3 regions of the Cedecea sp. NFIX57 genome follow, and region 3 is predicted to be linked to each of the others. Evidence: predicted binding sites of a transcription regulator. Region 3 holds the regulator's gene; each other region holds the start of a gene.
The links. Region 3 encodes CRP, which controls carbon source genes, mostly activating them, when cyclic AMP is high. Its sites were predicted from a motif close to ATGTGANNNNNNTCACAT; they were not measured.

Region 1: the regulator CRP is predicted to act here: its motif matches at 2,700-2,717, upstream of udp (uridine phosphorylase).
Region 2: the regulator CRP is predicted to act here: its motif matches at 2,483-2,500, upstream of yrbN (protein YrbN).

What each region holds. Positions count from the first base shown of each region.
Region 1 covers NZ_FXAS01000025.1:6,566-12,238, forward strand. Annotated here, with positions in the region: gene ubiE (bifunctional demethylmenaquinone methyltransferase/2-methoxy-6-polyprenyl-1,4-benzoquinol methylase UbiE) at 1-149, opposite strand, end outside; gene rmuC (DNA recombination protein RmuC) at 241-1,674, opposite strand; gene udp (uridine phosphorylase) at 1,816-2,577, opposite strand; gene B9Y90_RS18975 (dienelactone hydrolase family protein) at 2,832-3,659, shown strand; gene metE (5-methyltetrahydropteroyltriglutamate--homocysteine S-methyltransferase) at 3,697-5,673, opposite strand, start outside.
Region 2 covers NZ_FXAS01000008.1:50,556-56,228, reverse strand. Annotated here, with positions in the region: gene pnp (polyribonucleotide nucleotidyltransferase) at 1-1,394, shown strand, start outside; gene nlpI (lipoprotein NlpI) at 1,512-2,396, shown strand; gene yrbN (protein YrbN) at 2,507-2,584, shown strand; gene B9Y90_RS08500 (DEAD/DEAH family ATP-dependent RNA helicase) at 2,577-4,502, shown strand; gene mtr (tryptophan permease) at 4,656-5,673, shown strand, end outside.
Region 3 covers NZ_FXAS01000003.1:12,477-18,149, forward strand. Annotated here, with positions in the region: gene B9Y90_RS02735 (LysE family translocator) at 1-405, opposite strand, end outside; gene B9Y90_RS02740 (hydrolase) at 466-1,482, shown strand; gene B9Y90_RS02745 (YheU family protein) at 1,484-1,702, shown strand; gene B9Y90_RS02750 (phosphoribulokinase) at 1,793-2,662, shown strand; gene B9Y90_RS02755 (OsmC family protein) at 2,699-3,103, opposite strand; gene crp (cAMP-activated global transcriptional regulator CRP) at 3,417-4,049, shown strand; gene B9Y90_RS02765 (YccS/YhfK family putative transporter) at 4,112-5,673, shown strand, end outside.

The sequences.
Region 1 (5,673 bases), on a different contig from region 3:
AAAGACATCAGGTCGTTCATTACGTCGTATTTCGCCGCAACAGAGTGGAACACGTTCGCCACCATATCGACCTTTTGCTCTTTAGCTACGGTACGGAAGCCAAAGTGCGTTGTTTCCTGGGATCCGGACTCCTGGGATTCATCAACCATCTCAATGCCTGCTTAATCAAGAAAATGTTCGGGAAGTGTAACAGAATGGGCGCGAAAGCCCTATGATTCAACCGTGCTACTCAGCCTCAGTTTAACGCTCTTCACCTGTGCGCAATGAAGACAAAGCATCGAATTCAGCCTCAGGTTCTTCGCCCTCATGGCCCAGTCGCGCCGAATCATCCTCATCTTCCTGACGAGCGCGTTCAACCAGATCTGGATTCATCTCACGTTTGACTTCTACGCCAAGCCCGCGAAACGCATCAGCCTGAACCAGGATATTCCCACGCCCGGACGAAAGCTTTTTCATCGCCTGCCGATAGTTGTCCTGGGCCTTATCGAGGCTTTGCCCAATGGCAGACATATCATCCACGAACAGGCGCATTTTATCGTACAGTCGCCCCGCCCTGTCGGCGATTTGTTGGGCATTACGGCTTTGATGTTCATAGCGCCACAGGTTAGCAATCGTGCGCAACGCCACCAGCAGCGTCGTCGGGCTCACCAGCATAATGTTATTTTTCAGCGCTTCGCTAATCAGTTCAGGCTGTCTGTCGATAGCCAGCAGGAAAGCGGGCTCAACGGGAATAAACATCAACACGTAGTCCAGGGAACGCAACCCCGGCAGTTGCTGGTAATCCTTACGGCCCAGAAGGCGAATATGGCTGCGGATAGCGGCGATGTGTTCATTCAGCGCACTTTCACGCGTGAGTTCATCTTCACCATTGAAGTAACGCTCGTAGGCCACCAGCGTCATTTTTGCATCAATAACAACGTCTTTGCCCTGCGGCAGGCGAACGATAACATCCGGCTGCATGCGGCTGTTATTTTCGAGCTGGATATTCACCTGAGTCTGATACTCATGGCCTTCACGCAGGCCAGAAGCTTCCAGTACCCGAGTTAACACCACTTCCCCCCAGTTACCCTGGGTTTTGTTGTCGCCCTTTAGCGCTTTGGTGAGATTGAGCGCCTCTTGCGCCATTTGTGCATTGAGCTGCTGCAGGTTACGGATTTCGTGCGTCAGCGTATGGCGTTCACGGGCCTCCTGACCAAAACTTTCCTGGACCTGGCGACGGAAACCATCGAGCTGCTCACGAAGTGGAGAGAGCAACATGTTCAGGCTTTGGCGGTTCTGCTCTTCAACTTTGCGCCCGCTTTGCTCAAAAATACGGTGGGCCAGATTCTCAAACTGCTCATTCAGGCGCTGCTCGCTATTGAGCATTTGACGGTGCTTGTCTTCAGCATTGAGCCGCGTTTGCTCCAGCAATGTGGTTAATTCACGGATATCTGCTTCCTGCCCGCTGTTAATTTCCATTTGGGTGCGGACTTCACGGTTAAGCTGGTCGCACTCTTCCCGCCAGTGCTGGTTTTGCTGAAGCTCCTGCCGCGCGGCTGTAAGCTCACCGTAGATTTCACGCTGTTCTTCATGTAAAGCCGACAGCCGCTGTGCCGCACGCAGACTGGCGATAAGCCAGCCGGTCAGCAAGCCCACCAGCCCGATGCCCAGCCCAAACAACAGTGAAATATCCATGCATCCCCCAAAACGATATCAACATCGGCAAAATAAAATTCTGCTGTATAAATGTCCAGATGAAAAGGGATTTTCCGGAAGGGAGTGCGCAAAGCATAAAAAAAGCCGGCGAGCGCCGGCCTTATGAACGGAAAAGCAAAACTACAGCAGGCGACGCGCCGCCTCGACCACGATTTTCACCGCGTGGCTTTCCGTTTTCTTCATGGTTTCCGCATTAGGGATCTCTTGCTGAGTACGGTTCACGATTACTCCAGCAACCATACCCGCACGCAGGCCCTGGCTTGAACACATGGTCAGCAGCGTGGCGGATTCCATTTCATAGTTCATCACGCCCATTTCCTGCCACTCTTTCATTGAGCCTTTGAAGCGGCTAACTACGCGGCCGGACAGCGTGTCGTAACGCTCCTGCCCAGGGTAGAAGGTGTCGGAGGATGCGGTCACGCCGATGTGCGTCGTTGCGCCCACGGCTTTTGCCGCTTCAACCAGCGCAGTGGTACATGCGAAGTCTGCCACAGCCGGGTATTCCATAGGCGCGAAGTGCAGGCTGGCACCATCAAGGCGAACGGAGGCGGTGGTCACAAGCACATCGCCCACGTTGATGTTCGGCTGAATCGCCCCGGTCGTCCCGACGCGCAGGAAAGTACGGATGCCAAGCTGCGCCAGTTCTTCAACAGCAATAGAGGTCGATGGGCCGCCGATACCGGTAGAACAGATGATAACCGGCTTGCCGTCGAGTTCGGCGCGCCAGGAAGTGAATTCACGGTGGGAAGCCAGCTTAACCGGCTTGTCCATCAGCGCGGCGATTTTTTCCACACGCTCAGGATCGCCTGGGACGATGGCAAGCGTAGCCCCTTGCAGGTCATTTTTAGTGAGGCCGAGATGGAAAACATCAGACTTGGACATAACAGACTCCTCTGTTGAGTAGGTTTCAGGAGAAGCAAAGCGACACTTTACAGAACCCCTGAGCATAATTTCGTGATGACGCTCACTTTGAATGAAACAAATTACATTATTTGTATGCTCATATGCGATCAGCATCACAATTAAGTGTCGATCGGGCTATTTTTTGAACTTTGACGGCGTTTTTTGCCCGCCAGATTTGCTACTAATCCTGGCTATAGTTATCACACTGCGCTAATGCTGGTTCGGAGAAAACCATGAAACAAAAGCAAACAACACATAACACACCGGGCGAAGGTTTCGCACCGGCGGCCTCACCCATCGCCCCCACCGCTTTGCTAACGCCGGACGACGCTATTCTTTCTGGGGAAACGTCAATTCCAAGCCAGGGCGACAATATGCCGGCTTACCACGCCAGGCCCAAAAATGCCGATGGCCCGCTGCCGGTCGTTATTGTCATTCAGGAGATTTTTGGCGTACACGAACATATCCGCGATCTCTGTCGCCGGCTGGCGCTTGAAGGCTACCTGGCCATTGCCCCGGAGCTCTATTTTCGCCAGGGCGAACCGGGTGACTTCGCCGATATTCCCACGTTGTTAAGCGGCCTGGTCTCAAAAGTACCGGACAACCAGGTGCTGGGCGATCTTGACCATGTGGCAAGTTGGGCTTCACGCAACGGCGGCGACGCGCACCGCCTGATGGTCACCGGTTTTTGCTGGGGCGGGCGAATCGCCTGGCTTTATGCGGCACACAATCCACAGCTCAAAGCGGCCGTCGCCTGGTACGGCAAGCTGACAGGTGAAAAGACGTTGAACTCTCATCACCACCCGGTAGATATCGCCGTCAATCTTAATGCGCCAGTGCTAGGCCTGTATGGTGGCCAGGATACCGGGATCTCTCAGGAAAGCGTTGAGACCATGCGCCAGGCACTAAGAGCGGCCAATGCCAATGCGGAAATCATTGTTTACCCGGAAGCCGGGCATGCTTTTAACGCAGATTATCGCCCGAGCTACCATGAAGAGTCGGCCAAAGATGGTTGGGAAAGAATGCTGGCGTGGTTTAAACGCTATGGCGTGAGGAAGTAATAAGAAAGGGGGCGAAAAGCCCCCTTTACTCTTAGCATCAAGCAGTGCGCAGATTCTGAGCCGCTTGTACCATGTTTGCCAGCGCCGCACGGGTTTCCGGCCAGCCACGGGTTTTCAGGCCGCAGTCAGGGTTAACCCACAAGCGCTCTGCCGGAACGGATTCCGCCGCTTTCTTGAGCAGGGCTTCAATCCATTGCACATCCGGAACGTTTGGAGAGTGGATGTCGTATACCCCCGGCCCGATTTCATTCGGGTACTCGAACTCTTTAAACGCCTCCAGCAGATCCATATCGGAACGGGAAGTTTCGATGGTGATCACGTCCGCATCCAGCGCCGCAATGGAGTCCATGATGTCGTTGAACTCGCAGTAGCACATGTGGGTGTGGATTTGGGTGTCATCTCGCACCACGGCGGCGTTCAGACGGAAGGCTTCCACGCCCCACTCCAGATAAGCCTGCCAGTCAGACTGGCGCAGCGGCAAACCTTCACGCAGAGCGGGTTCATCAATCTGGATGATACCGATACCTGCGGCTTCCAGATCCGCTACTTCGTCACGCAAGGCCAGCGCAATCTGCTTCGCGATAGTCTCTCGGGAAACATCTTCACGCGGGAAGGACCAGCAAAGAATCGTGACCGGACCGGTCAGCATGCCTTTAACCGGTTTGTCGGTCAGGGACTGCGCGTATTTGGCCCACTCAACGGTGATCGGCTCCGGGCGACTGATATCACCGATAACAATCGGTGGCTTCACGCAGCGGGAGCCGTAGCTCTGCACCCAGCCGTTTTGAGTAAAGACGAAGCCGTCCAGATGCTCGCCGAAATACTCGACCATGTCGTTACGCTCGGCTTCGCCATGAACCAGTACATCAAGGCCCAGACGTTCCTGTTCTGCAATCGCCTGTTTAATATGTTCGGCGATACCGGTGCGATAGTTGTTGGCGTCCAGCTTGCCTTTTTTGAAGTCCAGGCGCAGGCCGCGAATTTCAGTTGTTTGCGGGAAGGAGCCGATGGTCGTTGTTGGCCAGGCTGGCAGGTTGAAACGTTCACGCTGGGCTGCTGCACGGGCAGTGTAAGCATTCTGGCGCTGGCTATCCTGGGCGGTAATTTTAGCCAGACGTTCGCTGACAGCGGCATTGTGCACACGTTTGGACTGGCGACGAGCCTGAATCGGTGCGCTCCATTCAGCAATTTTTGCGGTATTCCCGCTGTTTAACGCTTCAGTCAGCAGAGACAGCTCGGCACACTTCTGCAGAGCAAAAGCAAACCAGCTTTTCACTTCGGCATCCAGACGAGTTTCTACGCTCAGATCGATTGGGCTGTGCAGCAGGGAGCAGGAAGATGCCACCCACAATTCACGTTTACCCACCAGATCTTTTAACTGAGCATATTTCTCCGTCAGATCGGCACGCCAGACGTTACGACCATTGATAACACCTGCAGACAGCAGCCAGTTTGCAGGCAGTTTCTTATGGATGTCATTCACGTCATCTTTGCCATGCACAAAATCAACGTGCAGACCCTGCACCGGCAGCGCGGTGATGGTGTTCAGGTTTGGCCCTACGCCTTCGAAGTAGGTGGTAAGCAGCAGCTTCACCTGGCCGGTCAGCGCGTCGTAAGCGGGTTTGAAGGCATCCAGCCATGCTTTTGGCAGCTCCAGCACCAGCGCAGGCTCATCGATTTGTACCCACTCAACGCCACGCTTCGCCAATTCGGCCAGCACCTGCTGGTAGACCGGCAAAATATCTTTCAACAGGCCCAGGCGATCAAACTGTTCACCTTTCACTTTGCCCAGCCACAGGTAAGTCACTGGCCCAAGCAGGACAGGTTTCACCTTATGGCCCAACGCAAGTGCCTCGTCGACTTCTTCCAGCAGCTGCGTCCAGGTCAGTTTGAACTGCTGCCCCTTAGTAAATTCCGGCACCATGTAGTGGTAGTTGGTATTGAACCATTTGGTCATTTCTGCGGCGGCGGCAGGCTCACCAGTTGGTGCACGGCCACGGCCGATGCGAAACAG
Region 2 (5,673 bases), on a different contig from region 3:
TTGCCGCACTGGCTGAATCCCGCCTGAGCGATGCTTACCGCATCACTGAGAAGCAAGAGCGTTATGCCCAGGTTGACGTCATCAAAGCTGACGTTATCGCGACGCTGACCGCAGAAGACGAATCTCTGGATGCTGGCGAACTGTCTGACATTCTGCACGCTATCGAGAAAAACGTTGTTCGTAGCCGTATTCTGGCAGGCGAGCTGCGCATCGATGGCCGTGAGAAAGACATGATTCGTGGCCTGGACGTTCGTACTGGCGTTCTGCCGCGTACTCACGGTTCTGCACTGTTCACCCGTGGTGAAACTCAGGCGCTGGTTACCGCAACGCTGGGTACCGCACGTGACGCACAGACGCTGGACGAGCTGATGGGCGAGCGCACTGACAGCTTCCTGTTCCACTACAACTTCCCTCCGTACTCCGTAGGCGAGACCGGGATGGTAGGTTCGCCTAAGCGTCGTGAAATTGGTCACGGCCGTCTGGCGAAGCGTGGCGTTCTGGCCGTTATGCCAGAAGCTGATAAATTCCCGTACACCGTTCGTGTGGTTTCTGAAATCACCGAATCTAACGGTTCTTCTTCCATGGCCTCCGTGTGTGGTGCTTCTCTGGCACTGATGGATGCAGGTGTGCCAATCAAAGCCGCCGTTGCGGGTATCGCAATGGGCCTGGTGAAAGAAGGCGACAACTTCGTGGTTCTGTCCGACATTCTGGGTGACGAAGATCACCTGGGCGACATGGACTTCAAAGTAGCCGGTAGCCGTGAAGGTATCTCTGCGCTGCAGATGGATATCAAAATCGAAGGTATCACCCGCGAAATCATGCAGGTGGCTCTGAACCAGGCTAAGGGTGCGCGTCTGCACATTCTGGGCGTGATGGAACAGGCTATCGATGCACCTCGTGGCGATATCTCTGAGTTCGCACCACGTATTCACACCATCAAAATCAACCCAGACAAGATCAAAGACGTGATCGGTAAGGGTGGGGCTGTGATTCGTGCGCTGACCGAAGAAACCGGCACCACCATCGAAATCGAAGATGACGGTACCGTTAAAATCGCAGCGACCGACGGTGACAAAGCGAAACACGCTATCCGTCGTATCGAAGAGATCACCGCGGAAATCGAAGTGGGCCGTATCTATAACGGTAAAGTCACTCGTATCGTTGATTTCGGTGCGTTTGTTGCTATCGGCGGCGGTAAAGAAGGTCTGGTTCACATCTCTCAAATCGCTGATAAGCGCGTAGAGAAAGTGACTGACTATCTGCAGATGGGTCAGGAAGTTCCGGTGAAAGTACTGGAAGTTGACCGTCAGGGCCGCGTCCGTTTAAGCATTAAAGAAGCAACCGAGCAGTCTCCGGCAGAAGGTGCAGCACCAGCCGCGCCAGAAGCTGAGTAAGGTTTGCCAATTAAGCTCTCCATGGTGACATGGAGAGCTGTTTGTTACGGGACAGGATGTCTCGTTTGCAGCCGGGGGACAGGACGTTCATCCATTTGTTGTCTTCGGGAGTAGGAAATGAAGCCTTTTTTGCGCTGGTGTTTCGTTGCGACAGCTATCACGCTGGCCGGATGCAGCAACTCTGCCTGGCGTAAGAACGAAGTATTAGCGGTGCCATTGCAGCCTACGCTGCAGCAGGAAGTGATTCTGGCACGCATGGAACAAATACTTGCCAGTCGGGCTTTAACCGATGACGAACGCGCACAGCTTTTATATGAGCGCGGAGTGTTGTATGATAGCCTCGGTCTGAGGGCTCTGGCGCGGAATGATTTTTCACAAGCGCTGGCCATCCGTCCCGATATGCCTGAAGTATTCAATTACTTAGGCATTTATTTAACGCAGGCAGGCAATTTTGATGCTGCCTATGAAGCGTTTGATTCTGTACTTGAGCTTGATCCAACTTACAACTACGCGCACTTAAATCGCGGTATCGCCCTCTATTACGGTGGTCGTTATCGTTTAGCGCAAGATGATCTGCTGGCGTTTTATCAAGACGATCCCAACGATCCTTTCCGTAGCCTGTGGCTCTATATTGCTGAACGCAATTTAGACGAAAAACAGGCCAAAGTGGCGCTACAACAGCGTCTCGAGAAATCGGATAGAGAGCAATGGGGATGGAATATTGTCGAGTTCTACCTGGGCAACATTAGCGAAAAAGAGCTAATGGAACGCCTCAAGGCGGACGCAACGGATAACACCTCGCTCGCTGAGCATCTCAGTGAAACCAACTTCTATTTAGGTAAGTACTACCTAAGTCTGGGGGATAAGGACAGCGCCAAGGCACTGTTCAAGTTAGCGGTTGCTAACAACGTACACAACTACGTTGAGCATCGTTATGCATTGTTGGAATTAGCGCTCTTGGGCCAGGAGCATGACGACCTGGCAGAATCGGACCAGCAATAGCTGACGAACAACGATCGTCCCATAAACTTTTTAACTAAAGTCATCACCTTCACGGGTGAGGGCGTTTTTGTTCGTTAATCAATCAAATTTGAGCCGGTTCACACTTTTCAATGAAAATTGCAGATCAATTTCACGATGAGTTACGTAGACTGGCCGCCATCAACGAGGCACATGTACTACATGACTGATATCATCGAAACTACTTTTTCTGATCTGGGGCTGCATGCCTCTATCATTCAGGCCCTGAACGATCTGGGCTACGAAAAGCCATCACCAATTCAGGCTGAGTGTATCCCACACCTGCTGAATGGCCGTGACGTTCTGGGTATGGCCCAGACTGGTAGCGGTAAAACTGCAGCGTTTTCCCTGCCGCTGCTGAACAACCTCGATCCTGAGCTGAAAGCACCACAAATTCTGGTGCTGGCCCCGACCCGCGAACTGGCGGTTCAGGTTGCTGAAGCCATGACGGATTTCTCTAAACACATGCACGGCGTGAACGTTGTGGCCCTTTACGGCGGCCAGCGTTATGACGTGCAGCTGCGCGCTCTGCGTCAGGGACCTCAGATTGTTGTGGGTACCCCAGGGCGTCTGCTTGACCACCTGAAACGCGGTACCCTGAACCTGTCCGGCCTGAAAGGTCTGGTGCTGGATGAAGCGGATGAAATGCTGCGTATGGGCTTCATCGAAGACGTTGAAACCATCATGGCGCAGATCCCGGCCGAACATCAGACCGCGCTGTTCTCTGCTACTATGCCGGAAGCGATTCGTCGCATTACCCGTCGCTTCATGAAAGATCCTCAGGAAGTGCGTATTCAGTCCAGCGTAACTACTCGCCCGGACATCAGCCAGAGCTTCTGGTCTGTTTATGGCATGCGTAAAAACGAAGCGCTGGTTCGTTTCCTGGAAGCAGAAGATTTTGATGCGGCGATCATTTTCGTTCGTACCAAAAACGCGACCCTGGAAGTGGCTGAAGCGCTGGAGCGTAGCGGTTACAACAGCGCCGCGCTGAACGGGGACATGAACCAGGCGCTGCGTGAGCAGACCCTGGAGCGCCTGAAAGATGGTCGTCTGGACATCCTGATCGCCACCGACGTTGCGGCCCGTGGCCTGGACGTGGAGCGTATCAGCCTGGTTGTTAACTACGACATCCCGATGGACTCCGAGTCTTACGTTCACCGTATCGGCCGTACCGGTCGTGCTGGCCGTGCTGGCCGTGCGCTGCTGTTCGTTGAGAACCGTGAGCGTCGCCTGCTGCGCAACATCGAACGCACCATGAAGCTGACGATTCCTGAAGTAGAACTGCCAAACGCAGATCTGCTGGGTGAGCGTCGTCTGGCTAAATTCGCCGCTAAAGTTCAGCAGCAGCTGGAAAGCAGCGATCTGGATCTGTACCGTGGCCTGCTGGCTAAAATTCAGCCTTCTGCTGAAGAAGAGCTGGACATCGAAACGCTGGCTGCAGCACTGCTGAAAATGGCTCAGGGTGAACGTCCTCTGATCCTGCCACCAGATGCACCGATGCGCCCACGTCGCGAATTCAAAGAGCGTGACGATCGCTTCGAACGTCGTGGCGACCGTAATGATCGTGGCCCGCGCGGCGACCGTCCAGAGCGTGGTGGTGAAGATCGTCCACGTCGTGAGCGTCGTGATGCTGGCGATATGGAACTGTACCGCATCGAAGTGGGCCGTGATGATGGCGTTGAAGTTCGTCACATCGTTGGCGCTATCGCTAATGAAGGCGACATCAGCAGCCGTTACATCGGTAACATCAAGCTGTTCGGGACTCACTCCACCATCGAGCTGCCGAAAGGCATGCCAGGTGAAGTACTGCAGCACTTTACCCGTACTCGTATTCTGAACAAGCCGATGAATATGCAGCTGTTGGGTGACGCACAGCCTCGTCCAGAGCGCAGCGGCGAACGCCGTGGCGGTCGTGACGGTGGTCGTGGCTTCGGCGGCGAGCGTCGTGAAGGCGGTCGTGGTCCACGTCGCGAAGGCGCTGGGGCAGGTGCAGGCCGTAGCTTCAGCGGTGAACGCCGTGAAGGTGGCCGTGGCCCGCGTCGTGAAGACGGAGCTGCAACCGCTCGTCGTCGCTTCGGTGATGCATAATTGACCTATAATCTGCCGTATTATTTTTAAACGGCAGTGATAAAAGCCCCGGTTATTGCAATCGGGTTTTTTTTTATCCCTTTTGTACTCATGTACTGGTACAATGAGCCACATAAGACAATTTCGTCGTGCTCAGTTTTTCAGGGATTCGATATGACAACGTTAACCGCCCCCGGCACAAAGCCTTCGTTAATAGGCGGGGTAATGATCATCGGTGGGACTATCATTGGCGCAGGGATGTTTTCGCTCCCGGTGGTGATGTCAGGAGCCTGGTTCTTTTGGTCACTGGCTGCGCTGGTCTTTACCTGGTTCTGTATGCTGCATTCCGGGCTGATGATCCTGGAGGCGAACCTGAACTACCGCATCGGCTCCAGCTTCGACACCATCACAAAAGATCTTCTGGGGCGCGGCTGGAACGCGATCAACGGCCTGTCGATTGCGTTTGTGCTTTATATCCTGACCTACGCCTATATTTCGGCCAGCGGCTCCATCCTGCACCATACGTTTTCGGAGATGTCGCTGGACGTGCCGGCTCGTCTGGCGGGGCTGGTCTTTGCGCTGGCTGTGGCGTTTATCGTCTGGCTGAGTACCAAAGCGGTTAGCCGCATGACGGCCATTGTACTTGGCGCAAAAGTCATTACTTTCTTCCTGACCTTCGGCAGCCTGCTTGGGCATGTCACACCAACCACGCTATTTAACGTGGCGGAGAGCAATGCGTCCTACACGCCCTATTTATTAATGACGCTGCCGTTCTGCCTGGCCTCTTTCGGCTATCACGGCAATGTGCCTAGCCTGATGAAGTATTACGGCAAAGATCCTCACACCATTATTCGCTGCCTGATTTACGGCACGCTGATGGCGCTGGGGCTGTATACCATCTGGCTGCTGGGAACGATGGGGAATATTCCACGCCCTGAGTTTATTGGCATCGCGGAGAAGGGCGGCAACATTGACGTACTGGTGCAGGCGCTGAGCGGCGTGCTCAACAGCCGAAGCCTGGACCTGTTACTGGTGGTGTTCTCGAACTTTGCGGTAGCGAGTTCATTCCTCGGCGTCACTCTGGGGCTGTTCGATTACCTGGCGGATCTGTTTGGGTTTGATGATTCCGCTATGGGGCGTTTGAAAACGGCGCTGCTGACCTTTGTGCCGCCGATTGTCGGTGGCCTGTTGT
Region 3 (5,673 bases):
GCTGAAACTGGCTACCGCGCCCAGCGCCATCAGCCAGGCTTTAGGGTTAATTACCTGCAGCAGGCCGCCCTGCCAGAAAGGTACCGGAGACGGCGGCGCCGCATCCGTCTCTAATCGCTCGTATTTCGCGGTGCCAATTTTCCAGGCCAGCCACAAAAGGTAAACGCTCCCGGCAATCTTCAGGATAAGGTGCAGAGCAGGGTAAAGCAGGATTAAGCTACCCACGCCAAAGGCAACAAGCACTAAAATGCACTGCATTCCGAGCATGATGCCAATCATCAGCGGCAGGCTGCGGAAGAAACCGTAATTCGCCCCGGATGCGGTAAGTAGCGTATTATTAGGGCCAGGTGTGATGGCGGCGACCCAGAGAAAGCCCAGCATCGAAAGAAAAAGCGTTAAGTCCATGAATTGGGTGCTCCACACCCGAAGAATAATTAGCGAACTAAACGAAACTAACAGTGTGATATGGCCAGTACAAGTCCTTTAGAATTGAATATTCATCATGATGAAGGTGACGATTTCCGCCCGATGCGCGGACTCAGTAACCCGCATCTGCAAACCATGATCCCACGTTTGATTCGTCGTCGAATCAATTTCAAACCCCACTGGCAGCGGCTGGACATGCCGGACGGAGATTTTGTCGATCTTGCGTGGAGCGAAGATCCGCAAACCGCCCTGCACAAACCGCGTCTGGTGGTGTTTCACGGGCTGGAAGGCAGCCTCCACAGCCCCTACGCCCATGGCATGATAGAAGCGGCGAAAAAACGCGGCTGGCTGGGCGTGGTGATGCATTTTCGCGGCTGCAGTGGCGTGCCAAATCGCAAAGAACGCATTTACCACTCCGGCGAAACGGAAGACGGCACTTACTTCCTCGAATGGTTGAATCAGCGTTACGGTGAAGTCCCCACCGCCGCCGTTGGTTTTTCGCTGGGTGGGAATATGCTCGCCTGCCTGATGGCAAAACAGGGCGCAGCCTGCACCCTGAAAGCCGGCGTGATTGTTTCCGCCCCGTTGATGCTCGAGCAGTGTTGCTACCACATGGAACAGGGCTTCTCCCGCGTTTATCAGCATTACCTGCTGAACCTGCTGAAGAAAAATGCCGCCCGCAAGCTGAAGAGCTACCCAGGCTCGCTGCCTATCGACCTGCGCAAGCTGAAAAGCCTGCGCCGCATTCGCGAGTTCGATGACTTAATTACCTCGAAGATCCATGGCTTTGCCGACGCGCTGGACTACTATCGCCAGTGCAGCGCCATGCCGCTTTTGCCGGAAATCGCCGCTCCGACGCTGATTATCCATGCCAAAGACGACCCGTTCATGGATCACCACGTCATCCCGGACCGTGAAACGCTACCGCCCAATATCCAGTATCAGCTCACGACTTATGGCGGCCACGTTGGCTTTGTTGGCGGCACTCTGCTGCGCCCACAAATGTGGCTTGAGCAGCGTATTCCCGACTGGCTAACCCGTTTCCTGGACCATTGAAATGATCATCCCCTGGCAAGATCTCGACCCCGAAACGCTCGACAATTTGATTGAATCTTTTGTATTACGGGAAGGCACAGATTATGGTGAGCAGGAGCGCTCGCTGACGCAAAAAGTCGCCGACGTGAAGCGCCAGTTACAAAGCGGCGAGGCCGTGCTGGTTTGGTCTGAACTCCATGAAACGGTGAACATTATGCCGCGCGGGCAGTTTCGCGGCTGACCGCTAACTGGCAGGGTGATCTATACTGGCTGAAAAGTATAACAAGCAGATACAGCTCTCTTTTCCGATCCCTCACGGAGTTTTCACCCTATGTCAGCCAAACACCCGGTTATTGCGGTCACAGGTTCCAGCGGCGCCGGAACGACAACCACCAGCCTCGCTTTTCGCAAAATTTTCCAGCAGCTCAACCTGCGCGCCGCCGAAGTTGAAGGCGACAGTTTCCACCGTTATACCCGTCCGGAAATGGACATGGCTATCCGCAAGGCACGGGATGCCGGCCGCCATATTAGTTACTTTGGGCCAGAAGCCAACGATTTCGGGCTATTGGAACAAACCTTTATCGAGTACGGCCAGACCGGCAAAGGGCAATCGCGTAAATACCTGCATACCTACGATGAAGCCGTGCCGTGGAATCAGGTACCGGGAACGTTTACCCCCTGGCAGCCGCTCCCGGAGCCCACTGACGTCCTGTTTTATGAAGGTCTTCACGGCGGCGTGGTCACCCCTCAGCATAACGTCGCCGACTGCGTCGATTTATTGGTAGGCGTGGTGCCCATCGTTAACCTGGAATGGATCCAGAAACTGGTGCGCGACACCAGCGAGCGTGGGCATTCGCGGGAAGCGGTGATGGATTCCGTTGTGCGCTCCATGGATGATTACATCAACTTCATTACCCCACAATTCTCACGTACCCATATCAACTTCCAGCGCGTTCCGACGGTGGATACTTCTAACCCGTTTGCCGCCCGGGCCATTCCGTCGCTGGACGAAAGCTTCGTGGTCATTCACTTCCGCGGGCTGGACGACATCGACTTCCCTTATTTGCTGGCGATGTTGCAGGGGTCGTTTATCTCCCACATTAATACATTGGTGGTGCCGGGAGGGAAAATGGGGCTGGCGATGGAGCTGATCATGGCCCCGTTGGTGCAGAGGCTGGCGGAAGGCAGGAAAATTGCCTGATGGCGTAAGGGCGGTTTGTACACCGCCCTTTTCTACTTATGCTTCAATAAGTTCGTAGCTGTGGCTAATCTCTGCGGCTTTCTCCAGCATCAACGTCACCGAGCAATATTTCTCTGCAGTCAGCTCAACGGCGCGGGCAACCGCACTTTCTTTCAGCTCTTTACCACTCACAACAAAATGCAGATGGATGTGGGTAAACAGGCGTGGCGCTTCTTCACGACGTTCGGAAGTCAGTTTCACCTCACAATCCGTCACCTCATGACGGCCTTTTTGCAGAATCGACACCACGTCAATTGAGCTACAACCACCCGCGGCCATCAGCAGCATTTCCATCGGACTTGGCGCTTTATCCCCGGAGTTGCCGTCCATCAGAATTTGGTGGCCAGAAGCGGATTCACCGAGGAAAGTCATGCCTTCCACCCATTTAACTCTTGCCTGCATTTTACTTACTCCCGTTGAGAAAATATTCTTTCAGATTACGCGTCTACGTGAAAACTGGCAACGTAAGGCGATCCAGGTCATGCTGAAACGAGACAATACAAGACACTTACCAAAAGCTATGCTAAAACAATCCGGATGCTGCTGCGATACAGAGACGTTTATGCCGTAAGCAGAGGAAACGACTAATTACAGGCCGCAGGGTTAACCTGCCCGCCAGCTCCCAGGGCTTGGGAAAATTTCACGATTGCAACGCCAGACAAGAGGTTTCACGTCTTGTCTTTGGTAGCCAGTTTATAACAGAGGATAACCGCGCATGGTGCTTGGCAAACCGCAAACAGACCCGACTCTCGAATGGTTCTTGTCTCATTGCCACATTCATAAGTATCCGTCGAAGAGCACGCTGATTCACCAGGGTGAAAAGGCGGAGACGCTGTACTACATCGTCAAAGGCTCCGTAGCTGTTCTGATTAAAGATGAAGAAGGCAAGGAGATGATCCTTTCTTATCTGAATCAGGGTGATTTCATTGGTGAATTAGGTTTATTCGAAGAAGGTCAGGAGCGTAGCGCCTGGGTTCGTGCCAAGACCGCCTGTGAAGTAGCTGAAATTTCCTATAAAAAATTCCGTCAGCTGATTCAGGTCAACCCGGACATCCTGATGCGCCTTTCTTCCCAGATGGCACGCCGCCTGCAGGTCACCTCTGAGAAAGTCGGCAACCTCGCGTTCCTCGACGTGACCGGCCGTATCGCTCAGACGTTGCTTAACCTGGCTAAACAGCCGGATGCCATGACCCACCCGGACGGGATGCAAATCAAAATCACCCGCCAGGAAATCGGTCAGATCGTGGGCTGCTCCCGCGAAACCGTTGGCCGTATTCTGAAAATGCTGGAAGATCAGAACCTCATTTCCGCCCACGGTAAAACGATTGTCGTTTACGGCACACGTTAATTAGCCCTTATAAAGGCGTGTGGCTTCGGTAACACGCCTTTTTTGTCTCTACAATTCAGGCTATGTGGAAGAGATTAATTTACCACCCGGAAGTTAACTACGCGCTGAGGCAAACGCTGGTGCTGTGTCTTCCCGTGGCTATCGGCCTACTGCTTGGCAGCCTGCAAAACGGCCTGCTCTTCTCGTTAGTTCCCGCCTGCTGCAACATTGCCGGGCTGGACACACCGCACAAACGCTTCTTCAAACGTTTGATTATCGGCGGCAGCCTGTTCGCCCTCAGCAGCCTTATCCTGCAGCTTCTGCTGCTTTATACCCACATCCCGCTGCCGGCGATATTGATCGTCATGGCTCTGCTGCTCGGCGTCACGGCGGAAATCAGCTCACTTCACGCACGCCTGCTGCCCGCGTCGCTGATCGCCGCTATTTTTACGCTCAGCATGGCCGGGAATATGCCGATCTGGAAACCCATGGTGCTCTATATCTTCGGCACCATCTGGTACGGCGCCTTCAACTGGTTTTGGTTCCGGCTATGGCGTGAACAGCCGCTCAGAGAGTCGCTCAGCCTGTTGTATCGCCAGCTTGCAGATTACTGCGAAGCAAAATACAGCCTGCTAACCCAGCACACCGATCCGGAAAAGGCGCTGCCGCCGCTGCTTGCCCGCCAGCAAAAAGCCGTCGACCTGATAACCACCTGTTATCAGCAGTTGCATATGCTGTCCGCCAACCAGCAAAACGGCTACAAGCGCCTGTTACGTGCTTTCCAGGTCGCGCTGGATTTGCAGGAGCACATTTCGGTTAGCCTGCATCAGCCGGAAGAGGTTCAGAAGCTGGTCGAGCAGAGCCATGCGGAAGCCGTGATCCGCTGGAATGCCCAAACCATCGCCGCGCGCCTGCGCGTGCTGGCAGACGATATTCTTTATCACCGCTACCCAACGCGTTTTACCATGGACAAGCAAATCGACGCGCTGGAAAAAATCGCCCGCCAGAACCCGGACAATCCTGTGGGGCAGTTCTGCCATTACCACTTCAGCCGCATTGCCCGGGTACTGAAAACCCAGCGGCCGCTGTACGTGAGGGATTTAATGGAGGACAGGGAACGCCGTTTACCGTTTTTCCCGGCCCTGAAAAGCTATCTCTCGTTCAAATCCTCCGCTTTGCGCAGCTCCGCACGTTTAGGCGTGATGCTGACCATTGCCAGCCTGCTGGGCTCCTTCTTACACTTGCCAAAGCCGTATTGGATCCTGATGACGGTGATGTTCGTGACGCAAAACGGCTATGGTGCAACGCGGGTGCGCATCGTTCACAGGGCGGCAGGCACCATGGCAGGGCTGTGTATAGCGGGTATCACCCTGCACTTCCACGTCCCGGACAGCTACACCCTGCTGGCGATGTTAATGATTACGCTGGTGAGCTACCTGTTTATCCGCAAAAGCTACGGCTGGGCCACCATCGGTTTCACCGTCACGGCGGTATATACCCTGCAGCTCATCACCCTCAGCGCCGAGAGTTACATCATTCCCCGGCTCATAGACACCCTGCTCGGCTGCCTGATTGCCTTTGGCGGCATGATCTGGCTCTGGCCACAGTGGCAAACCGGCCTGCTGCGCCAGAACGCCCACGACGC